DNA from 3 places in the Gottfriedia acidiceleris genome. Region 1 is predicted to be linked to each of the others. Evidence: riboswitches for the same ligand, from Rfam matches in the RefSeq annotation. Region 1 holds a riboswitch; each other region holds the start of a gene.
The links. A riboswitch is a leader RNA that binds a small molecule or an ion and turns the genes downstream of it on or off. The one in region 1 is predicted to bind S-adenosylmethionine.
Positions count from the first base shown of each region.

Region 1 (3,933 bases):
TTTGAACATTTCCGATATGCGTTACTTCAGTACGGTCGCGTTGTTCAATTACAATTTCATTCCCTGATTCGATTGATAAATCAATTGTCGATAATGGAGCAGCTACATAAAATGGAATTTGGTAAAAGTTAGCTAAAATCGCTAATTGTAAAGTTCCAATTTTATTTGCAGTATCTCCATTTGCTGTAATGCGATCAGCACCAACGATAACTGCATCTACTTTTTTATTTTGTAATAAGTAGCCGACCATATTATCAGTTAATAATGTAACTGGAATACCACTTTGGTTCAATTCCCAAGATGTCAGTCTCGCACCTTGAAATACTGGTCTTGTTTCTGTTGCATAAGCCGAAATTTCCCAGCCTTTTTCTTTTGCTAAGTGAAGTGGAGCTAAAGCTGTTCCGTATCGACTTGTCGCAATACTCCCTGCGTTGCAATGAGTTAATACTGCAGCTCCGTCATGTAATAATGTTAAAGCATTTTCTCCGATTTCCTTGCAAGTTGCCTCATCTGCTACATGTAATTTAATCGCTTCTTCCATGATGATTAATTTAGCTTCGGATACAGTCACTGCTTCTTTACTTGATCCAATTAGTTTTTCAACGGCCCATGCTAAATTAACTGCAGTTGGTCTAGCACTAATTAGTTCATCCGCTAATAATCTTGCTTGTTGATGAAATTCATCAATTTGTTCAGTTTCAAGTTCTCGAACACCTAAATAAAGTCCATATGCAGCTGCTAAACCAATCGCTGGTGCTCCTCTTACTTGTAATTTTACGATTGCTTCACGTACATCTAATAATGTCGTTGCATCAAAATAGTGTATTTCCGTTGGTAGTTTAGTTTGGTCTAAAATTTTTAAACTTTCACCGTTCCATTGTAATGATTCAGGTATTTGCTGTAATGTAGTCATCGATTATTACTCCAATCCAATAAGTAAATTTCCAATATTCCTAATAGTAAATCTATTTTTTATACAATAAACTCCGAATTTTAAGACTTTTTTCTTTGCTTCTATTTTTTGATTATGTTCTAATGAATCAATATCTTCAACGTGAGCAAGACCGATACTTCTTCGGATTAATTCACATCCAATAACCCCAATTGCATCCACCCAATAACCTTCTAATTTTTCTTTAATCAGAGCTTTTTGGTTAAATGGTCTAACACTATGCTGTTCCCATAGTCGAATAAATGTTTCATTAAACACTTTTTCAATGTTTAAAATGTGTTCAATAATTTCGTCTTTTAGTTCAGTACGGCTGAAAAGTTGAAAAAGCAAATTTGCTTGAATTTGCCCTAAATCAAATCCGATCGGTCCGACAAATGCAAATTCCGGGTCAATTACTTTGGTTTCAGTTTCAGATACGAAAATGCTTCCCGTATGTAAATCACCATGTAATAAAGCTTCTTTTTTCGATAAAAAATCTAATTTTAGTTTCGCAACCTCAATTTGTAAATCTGCATCATTCCATAGTCCTTGAATTTCATCTGTTAATTCTTCTTCAAAACTATTTGTTTCACTGTTAAAGAATGGATCTGTATAAACAAGGTTTTCTGTAATATCACATAAGTCAGGGTTATTAAAAAGATACTCTAGCTCTTTTTTCTTAGCTGGTGAAGTTCCGAAGTCTGAAGTGAAAAATAATGATTTAGCTAAAAATTCACCGATATGTTCAGCTAAAAACGGATAGCTTTTTTTCTCAATGAAACCTTTTCGTAAAATTTGTAAGTGTGAAAGATCCTCCATTACAGTTACGGCTTGCTCTTCATCATGTTCTAAAATTTTCGGTGCATGTAACGGGATTAACTCATTGTATATTTTTGTCGCATTACTCTCGATCGTAGCTCGCTTTAAAGTAAGTGGCCAGCTTTCACCAACAACTTTTGCGTATGGTAGAGCCTGTTTAATAATTAACCCTTTCTCGCTTCCTACTGGATTAACTTTAAATACTAAATTTAAATTCCCATCCCCAATTTCTATGCATTCACATAGTTCATTTTTAAAATAGCCAAGTTTTTGTAAATAAGTAATTGCAGTTGCTTCTGTTAATGGTCTATATTCTTTTCGTTCAATGACAGTCACTAAATTCATCCCCCTTGAATTTTGCAAAATAAAAAGCCTCTTTTCAGAGACGAAAAGAGGCAATGCTAATTGGCTTTCGTCTCTTATCTACCAGAAAATTTCTTTTCTGTTGGAATTAGCACCGTGCCTTACTGAGCATTTAAGCTCAGGCGTATTCAATACGCCCCATTTCACAATGGTATTACGGTCGGTTGCTGGGCATCGTCGGGCCAAATCCCTCCGCCTACTCGAAATAAGAGTTCGCATATTTGATTTTATAATCGTATTTTAGTTTATCGTTTTTTAATTTGTCAATTACTTTTTTAAAACTTTTTGTAAATTTCTTCTTTTCTGTCTTCAAAAATAGGAATTGTACCACGTATTTCATCGACTTTTTTCGGATCAATTTCGCCAAAAACGATTTCTTCATTCGTGCTACCTTTAGTAACTAATTCTCCCCAAGGGTCAATGATCATTGATCCTCCACCAAATGTATTTGCTAAATCTTTTCCTACTCGATTACAAGCAACAACATAACACTGATTTTCGATTGCTCTTGCTTTTAATAAGATTTCCCAATGGTTCATTCTTTGAATTGGCCATTCGGCAACGAAAAATAAAACTTTTGCACCTTTTTGGGAATGAGCTCCAATCCATTCCGGAAAACGCAAATCATAGCAAACAAAACCTGCAGCCGTTAATCCATCAATTTCAAAAAGGCCATCTGTTTCACCTGATTGTAGATAATGATGCTCGTTCATTAACTGGAACAAATGAACTTTATCATAAGTTTTTACTAATTCGCCAGTACAGCTAATAACAAATAACGTATTCGTAACACCATTTTCCCTTGCAATTGGGAACGAACCAGCAATCAATATTACGTTATTTAATTTTGCGATGGACTGAAGTTCAGAAATAACAGCTTCTTGTTCTCCTGTGTGCAAACCAATTTCTTCCAAACAATAGCCTGTTGTCCATAATTCTGGTAATACTATTATACGGACATTTTCTTTAACAGCTTCGTTTATTTGAGTTTTCATTTTTTCTAAATTAGCTTTTGATTTACCTAAAATAACGTCAGATTGAATACACGCAATTTTAATCACAATTTATTCACCCTATTCTAAATTTTATAGACATTTTTAAATCGAGCATATATGATGGTGAAAGTTATTGCAACAGTCGTTCATGAAAATCATTCGATTAAGAAACGATCTATTCAAATTAATTTTATTATATTTTTGGAGTGATTAACTTGAATCATAGTAAACTATTAAACAATTTACCAAAACAATTTTTTGCTTCACTAGTCCAAAAAGTGAATCAGTCAATAGGTAATGGTCATGATGTCATTAATCTTGGTCAAGGAAATCCAGATCAACCTACACCAGACCATATTATAAAAGCATTGCAAAAGTCTGTTGAGAACCCATTAACTCATCGTTATTCTCCGTTTAGAGGAATGAGCTCTTTAAAAAATGCTGTTGTAGAATTTTATAAACGAGAGTATGATGTTGATTTAGACCCAGATGAAGAAGTAGCCATATTATTCGGTGGAAAAGCTGGATTAGTTGAGCTACCACTTTGTTTATGTGACGAAGGAGATACAATTTTAGTTCCAGACCCAGGCTATCCAGACTATTTATCTGGTATATCTCTTTCAAAAACAGTTCCATACATGCTTCCATTACTTGAAGAAAATCAATTTTTACCAGATTATAAATTAATTCCTCAGGATGTTTTGGAAGCTAGTAAAATATTATTTATTAATTATCCAAATAATCCCACAGGAGCTATAGCAACAGAAGAATTTTTTAAAGAAACTGTTGAGCTAGCAAAAAATAATCAAATTACCGTTTGTCATG
Region 1 is NZ_CP096034.1:2,819,520-2,823,452, forward strand. It holds gene mtnA (S-methyl-5-thioribose-1-phosphate isomerase) at 1-913, opposite strand, end outside; gene mtnK (S-methyl-5-thioribose kinase) at 920-2,095, opposite strand; SAM riboswitch class I at 2,167-2,325, opposite strand; gene MY490_RS13390 (carbon-nitrogen family hydrolase) at 2,389-3,171, opposite strand; gene MY490_RS13395 (pyridoxal phosphate-dependent aminotransferase) at 3,315-3,933, shown strand, end outside.

Region 2 (3,933 bases), 660 kb from region 1:
GTTGGCTGCCGGGGCTTTTGTATTAATTTCTTTCACTTATATAACTGTACTGTATTTAATTACTGAGTTGAATATGAAATACGTTTTAGTTTTTTTTCTAGTTATTGTTATTTTTGGAGCAAATAATCATACAAAATCAATACTCAACGTTATTGAAATAATGGTTCTTATAGCTACTCCAATTGTTTTTTTCATTGTTTATAAAGCTATGGCAAGCAAATATTTTTATTTCGTCCATATTAAAAGAATACTCCATTACTTTTGGCAAATGCCTAATTATAGCTCTCTTTCGGCTTCTACTTATTTTTTTATAGGCTATATAAATCTAGTTATCCTCAATCGTTATCTTGATACTAAAAAGGTTGTTAGATTTTTGTGGATTTTACCTTTAATCGGATTGATTGTAATTAGTTTTACATTTTTCGTCCCAATTGCTTTTTTAGGTGTTAAAGGAGTTAATGATGTAGTGTTTCCTTGGATTTTCATAACTGATTCTCTTAGGATGGAATATGGGTTTATCGAAAGAGTGCTATATTTGATGCTTTATATATTCCTTTTGTTATCACTGCTCTTTGGCATATTAACATGGCATGTTGGTTTAAAACTATTTGAAGGAATGTTCTTTAATTATAATTTGAAACCTGCTAAAAAAAGGAAATTTTATGGATATATGATCTTACTATTTTTTGGAGTCCTTACGATGATTTTGCAGATGATTACTAACGAAAGAGAATTATTTGATCTTATTAAAATATGGCAAAATATCCGTTTTCCTGCTGAAGTCATATTAGTAGGTTTAATTTTTTTCTTATCTCGGAGGCAAAGAGCATGAAACGTATTTTAACGTTATTGTTAATTATGGAATTAAGTTTTATGTCTGGTTGCCAATTACTCGATGTTGATAAACGTTTTTTTGTCGTAGGCATAGGAATCGATCAAACAGATGAAAATGGCGTCTACCTTGTGTCAGTGAAATTAGCCATCCCTTCAGCACAAGTTGGAGCAGGAAGGTCTAATTTTCAAATTATCTCTCAAAAATCAACTTCAGTTTCTGAGGCAATTAGAATAATCCAATCTTTAGTAGATAAAAAATTGGATTTTGCTCATTGTAGGATAATCGCTATCGATAAAGAGCTACTAGTTGTAAACCAAATTGATTTGATGAAGTGGTTTATTAAACGGCCAGATATTCAAGGAGTTGCTTATGTAGCTGTAGGAGAACCATCTGCAAAAGAAGCTTTATCATGGAAGGTTAAATCAGAGAGATTAGCGGGTAACGCTGTTGTGTTAGCTTTTAATGAAGAATTAAATAGGTCACCATATGTAATGACAGAGATACTTAATGATTATTATATGCGATTGAAGGAAAACGGTATAGATCCATATTTACCTATTCTTGAACCGTTCGATAGTTCCTTTAAAATTAATACTTCCGCAGTTTTTAAAGGAACAAAATTTAAAGCTGTATTAAATCGCGATGAAACAAGATTACTTAATGAGCTTTTAAATCCAGAAAAAACAACACTAATTAATGTTGGAAAAGGAAAAAATCAATTTTACGTAAGTGCTGGAAATACGAAAACTGACATGGAAATCGTTGTGCCCAAAAATAAAAAGCCATATGTAGACGTTCATATAAAGGTAAAAGGATTTATTGAGGAATCTAAAAAATCAATACATCAAAATAGAGAATTGAAAGAGTATGAGAAAATAGCATCAATATTTATGAGCTCAAGAACAAAAAAATTTCTAGAACGGCTACAGGAATTAAATGTTGATCCACTTGGACTTGGGTTAAACTTTCAAGCAAAATACGGAGTGACAAAAAAAGAAATAAATAAGTGGGAAGAAATTTATCCGAAACTTGAATTTCGAGTAAAATCAGAAGTGAACTTAAAGGGAACTGGTACTATGTATTAACTTCGATTGAATGTTAATTAAATAATTATAAAATTTTATCTTTACTAATAAATACAACAATGAAAGCGCTGTCTTAATAAAAATGTTTAAATTCCATTATTGACAATCTGTTTACTAGGATTTAAGATTCAGTTAAAGAAATTACATAATTCAAACTTATCGAGAGTGACCGAGGGATCAGGCCCTATGACGTCCGGCAACCTCCTTTTTAAGGAACGGTGCCACTTCCTGCAGAATGAAATCATTCTGATAGATAAGTCGAAAACAATTGTTTCCGATGCCTCTTTCTGAATGAAGGAGGCTTTTTCTATTTTTTATTTATTTACGCAGGAGGTTAAACAAATATAATCCCAACTTAACCAATGAGAAAACTAGATAATTTTAATGATAAAGGAGAGAATAGAAATGAAATATGGTTTTTGGTTACCGATTTTTGGAGGATGGTTACGTAATGTGGATGACGAAAGCATGCCACCAACATTTGATTATGCTAAAGAGGTCATTCAATCAGCTGAAAAATGGGGATACTCGACTACTTTAATCGCTGAATTATATTTAAACGATATTAAAGGTCCAGAGCATGATTCACTTGAAGCCTGGTCAACAGCAGCGGCACTTGCTGCAGTGACGGAAAAAATTGAAATTATGACCGCGATTCGTCCAGGTTTTCATAATCCAGCCGTAACAGCTAAAATGGCTGCTAATATCGATCAAATCAGTAACGGCCGTTTTACGCTAAACGTAGTTTCTGCATGGTGGGCAGAAGAAGCTCGTCAATATGGCGGTATTTTTACAGAACATGATGATCGTTATGCTCGTACAGAGGAGTTTATTGATGTTTTAAAAGGCTTATGGACAGAAGAAACATTCAATTATTCAGGAAAATTTTATGATTTAAAGGGTACGAAGCTTGCTCCTAAACCTGTTCAAAGACCAAATCCGATTCTTTATGCAGGTGGTGAAAGTGAAAAAGGCAAGCAAACAATTGTTGAAAAATGTGACGCATATGTGATGCACGGTGGAACAGTTGAAGAAATTAAACAGAAAGTAACAGATATGAAGGTACGTCGTGAACAAACTGGCAATGCACCTTTAAGTTCTTTCGGTATGGCTGCTTATGTTATTTGTAGAGATACAGAAGAAGAGGCTTTGGCTGAGCTTGAAAAAATTACGACTGTGAAAGATTCAAGCGGTTATGCTGGCTTTAAAGACTTCACGACAAAATCACAATTAGAGCAACAAATACAATTACAAGATTACTCAGTTTCAAATCGTGGTCTAAGACCAAATCTAGTAGGGACACCAGAGCAAATTGCAGACCGAATTTTACAATATGAAGAAGCTGACTTAGACTTATTATTATTACAATTTTCACCTCAACTAGAGGAAATGGAACGCTTTTCAAAGCAGGTTATGCCATTAGTAGAACAAAAACGTAGTTTAATAAAAAGCTAGAAAGGGGATATTAAAATGAGTAAGGTATATGTAATACATGAAAACAGTGAGTGGACAATCCATTTAACAAAAAGATTAGAGGAGCTTGGAGTTCCTTATGAGGAATGGCATTTAGATGAAGGTACGGTAGATTTATCAACAGAACCACCAGAAGGGATCTTTTATAGCCGAATGAGTGCTTCTTCTCATACACGTGATCATCGTTTTGCTGCTGAATTTACTGGGCAAGTATTAGCTTGGCTTGAAGCGCATGGTCGTACGGTTTTAAATGGAACGAATGCCTTGAAGCTAGAAGTTAGTAAGGTTTTACAATATTTAGAGTTAAACAAATATGGTGTTAAAACACCAAAAACGATTGCAGCTGTCGGTAAAGAAAACATTCTTAAAGCAGCTAATAGCTTTGAAGGACATTCATTTATTACGAAGCACAATCGTGCTGGTAAAGGATTAGGTGTCCAGTTATTCCATAGTGTTGATGCTTTAAAAGCTTATGTTGATGGACCGACTTTTGAAGAACCAGTCGATGGTATTACACTTATTCAAGAATATATCCAATCA
Region 2 is NZ_CP096034.1:3,478,436-3,482,368, reverse strand. It holds gene MY490_RS16500 (GerAB/ArcD/ProY family transporter) at 1-832, shown strand, start outside; gene MY490_RS16495 (Ger(x)C family spore germination protein) at 829-1,920, shown strand; SAM riboswitch class I at 2,074-2,180, shown strand; gene MY490_RS16490 (LLM class flavin-dependent oxidoreductase) at 2,326-3,375, shown strand; gene MY490_RS16485 (ATP-grasp domain-containing protein) at 3,391-3,933, shown strand, end outside.
Region 2: linked by a shared signal. The riboswitch ahead of MY490_RS16490 (LLM class flavin-dependent oxidoreductase) and the one ahead of mtnK (S-methyl-5-thioribose kinase) in region 1 are both predicted to bind S-adenosylmethionine.

Region 3 (3,933 bases), 1.3 Mb from region 1:
CGTAAACGAATCTCCTTACGAAAAAGCATGGATGGTAGTTGTTGAAGCTACAAATGCTTCTGAACTTGAGGAGTTAATGACTGCTGGTCAATACGAAGAAATGATCAATCAAGATTAATTATCTAAAAAAGCGTCCTTTTTGGGCGCTTTTTTATTTTATGTGTATAATAAAAGTAATAAAGCTTAACTTATTTACATAAAACATAATTTAAAGGGACATTTTCATTTAGGGAAAAAAAGGAAACAACAAAAGGAAAATCGAATATACTATATACAAAAGATTTTTAGTCAAAAGTTTTTGAGTCCTATACATTAGGTGATGCCCAGTGAATATTGAAGATCAAAGAAAAGTTATCATTGTCGAAGGTACTACTGATAAAAGAAAAATACAGACGATTATAAAGGAGCCTGTAGATATTATCTGTACGAATGGTACAGTTGGTACTTCAAAGCTAGATGAGCTTGCTGAAATGTTAGATCTAAGAGAAATCTATGTGTTAGTAGATGCAGATGAGGCTGGTGAAAAGCTTAGAAGACTCTTGAAAAGAGAATTTCCACAGGCAGAGCATCTGTACATTGATAGAAGTTATCGTGAAGTGGCAACAGCTCCGAGTCAACATTTAGCTAGTGTATTATTAGGGGCAGATATTTTAGTATTTACAGATTATTTACGTACAAATTAAAGAGGAATAAAGATTATGCAGCAATGGACAAAGAATGAAATAATGCAAAGAATTCAATCAAAAGAGACGACAGTTATTTATATTTATACCGCAATGTGTGGTACATGCCAAGTCGCTTCTAAAATGCTAGAAATTGTAAATGAGATTCTGCCAAATTTACCTCTAAGTAAGGTGAATATTAATGAAATAGTGGAAGAAGCTCAAAGCTGGAAGGTTGAAAGTGTACCTTGTTTACTTATTTTTGAAAATGGGGAAATGAAACAAAAAATTTACGCTTTCCAGTCTGTACCATATTTACATGAATTGTTAAAAAAATATAATTTATATATTAAACGATGAGTGCATACTATTTGCACTCTTTTTATTTGGCTTAAAATATTTCCAGATATTAGACATATTTCTCGGGAAATGAGTTGAATGCTGTAGAAATAAAATTAAAATATAGATTATTATCAAGGTAAATGTCGAGCGAATTATAAAGAATACACCTCTTATCTATGAGAAAATAAGATTAAAGAATCCGGAAGAGGTGTTTATTATGGAAATCAAGGAGTGGATTGGACAAGCTAGAAACTTATTTATAAAAAAAGAATATTTGCAAATTATTTTGCCAATCGAAGAAAGGATTGTAGAATTTAACTGTCTAAATGAAAAAGTGTATATAAAGTTAAGTAAAAAGGCTCCTTTTATCGAGATAATTGATCGTTCGATTCCGCAACTTAGAGTTAATTTTTCAAAAGATGGATGGGAATATCTAAATTCAGGTTCGCAAAGGTTAGGACTCTTAATAAAACTAAGTGATGCTTCTTTTGAAGGGAACTATCGATTATTACTACTAATGGAAACAATTTTTCAATATACGAGTGTTAATAACGAAAAAAAACTTTTAGAAAATTGTTGACAACTAGTGTCTAACTTTGTAGAATTGGACTTACGTTAAAGAAATTGCGTTAAACAACTTAATAGATCGTAAGTTAACTCTTATCGAGAGAGGTGGAGGGACTGTGCCCTGTGAAACCCAGCAACCGTCAATGATTGTCATTGAAATGGTGCTAATTCCTGCAAAGCATATGCTTTGAGAGATGAGAGAAAGGAATACTTTTTGTATGTTAAACCTTTCTGCTCATGTGAGTTGAAAGGTTTTTTTGTTTTATGCGACTAAAAAAGTACTTACTTACAAAAAATTGAAAGATAAGTTGTTAGAATGTTTTGAAAGGAGATCAAGTGTATGATTCAAATAAATAATGTAAGTAAAACATACAAAGGTAAAAAGGGCACAGTTACCGCAGTACAAAATGTTTCGTTAACGATCGAAGCGGGTGAAATTTTTGGCATGATCGGATATAGCGGCGCAGGGAAAAGTACGCTATTACGAATGCTAAATGGACTTGAGTCACCTACATCGGGTGAAGTGATTATTAATGGTCAATCGATTTCTAAATGCTCATCAAGTCAGTTAAGAAAAGCAAGACAGAAAATAGGGATGATTTTTCAACATTTTAATTTATTGTGGTCGAGAACAGTATTAGAAAATATACTTTTCCCACTTGAAATTGCTAAAGTTTCAAGAAAGGAAAGCATTAATCGTGCAAAAGAATTAATTAAACTTGTAGGTCTTGAAGGAAGAGAAAATGCTTATCCTTCTGAACTTAGTGGAGGTCAAAAGCAACGTGTCGGAATTGCAAGAGCACTTGCTAATAACCCAGATGTTCTTTTATGCGATGAAGCAACTTCTGCATTAGATCCTGAAACAACAGATTCAATATTAGCTTTACTGACAAATATTAATAAGCAGCTTGGTATTACAATTATCCTAATTACTCATGAAATGCATGTAATTCAAAAGATATGCCAACGAGTAGCTGTAATGGAAAACGGAAATGTAGTAGAAGAGGGCCATGTTGTTGATGTATTTACTCGTCCTAAACAAGCAATTACAAAGAAATTTGTGACGCAAATCAAAGGCAATGATGAAGAATTAGACAGTGAAGTAATTTCTGAAGGTGATGGGAAGGATAATACTTATAAGCTAACCTTTAAAAATGGTCAAGCAGATCAACCTCATATTTCTGAGGTTGTTAAGCACTTTGATATAGAAATTAACATTTTGCAAGGAAAAATTGTTCAAACTGCTGAAGGCTCTTATGGGACAATGAAGATTCAACTTGTTGGAGACATAAATAACATCAAAGAGGCAATTGCTTACTTAGAATCAAAACAAGTTGAAGTGGAGGTAGCATAAGATGACACAACTTTTTCCGAATGTTGATTGGGATGCAATGCTTTTAGCTACTCATGAAACATTATTCATGACAGTAATCGCTGCTCTTGCAACGTTCATTTTTGGACTAATAATAGGTTTATTCTTATTTTTAACTAGTAAAGATCAGCTTCTTGAAAATAAATTTTTTAATACAATCCTAGCAGCGTTTGTAAATATTTTTCGTTCAATACCGTTTATCATTTTAATTATTTTATTAATTCCATTTACGATCTTTATACTTGGCTCTATGCTTGGAGCAAAAGCAGCATTACCTGCATTAATTATTGGTGCTGCACCATTCTATGCAAGGATGGTCGAAATCGGATTACGTGAAATTGATAAAGGTGTTATCGAAGCTGCAAGAGCAATGGGAGCTAGCACATTTACAATCATCGTAAAAGTATTAATTCCAGAAGCATTACCAGCAATTATTTCAGGTTTAACTGTTACTACAATTGCAATTGTTGGTTATACAGCAATGGCTGGTGTAGTAGGTGGTGGTGGACTTGGTAACTTAGCATTTATGGAAGGATACCAACGCTCTAATAACCAAGTAACGCTTGTTGCGACAGTAATTATTTTATTAATCGTATTCATTCTTCAATTTATTGGTGATTTAGTAACAACAAAAATAGATAAAAGAGCTTAATCATATAAGGGAGGAACTGACAATGAATTTCAAAAAAATCGTAGGAATTTTAGGAGCAGGTGTTTTAGCATTATCTTTAGCAGCATGTAATAAAGGTGGAGAAGATAAAAATAAAGAATTAGTGGTTGGTGCATCAAATGTACCTCACGCAGTTATTTTAGAACAAGCTAAACCTATCCTTAAAAAAGAAGGAATTAACTTAAAAATTGTTAAATTCCAAGATTATGTATTACCAAATAAAGCACTAGCTTCGAAAGAATTAGATGCAAACTATTTCCAACACATTCCATATTTAGAATCTCAAATGAAAGAAAATGGTTATAAATTTGAAAACGCTG
Region 3 is NZ_CP096034.1:4,118,434-4,122,366, reverse strand. It holds gene gcvH (glycine cleavage system protein GcvH) at 1-118, shown strand, start outside; gene MY490_RS19575 (ribonuclease M5) at 333-683, shown strand; gene MY490_RS19570 (thioredoxin family protein) at 699-1,022, shown strand; gene MY490_RS19565 (hypothetical protein) at 1,222-1,584, shown strand; SAM riboswitch class I at 1,662-1,772, shown strand; gene MY490_RS19560 (methionine ABC transporter ATP-binding protein) at 1,912-2,925, shown strand; gene MY490_RS19555 (methionine ABC transporter permease) at 2,927-3,595, shown strand; gene metQ (MetQ/NlpA family ABC transporter substrate-binding protein) at 3,618-3,933, shown strand, end outside.
Region 3: linked by a shared signal. The riboswitch ahead of MY490_RS19560 (methionine ABC transporter ATP-binding protein) and the one ahead of mtnK (S-methyl-5-thioribose kinase) in region 1 are both predicted to bind S-adenosylmethionine.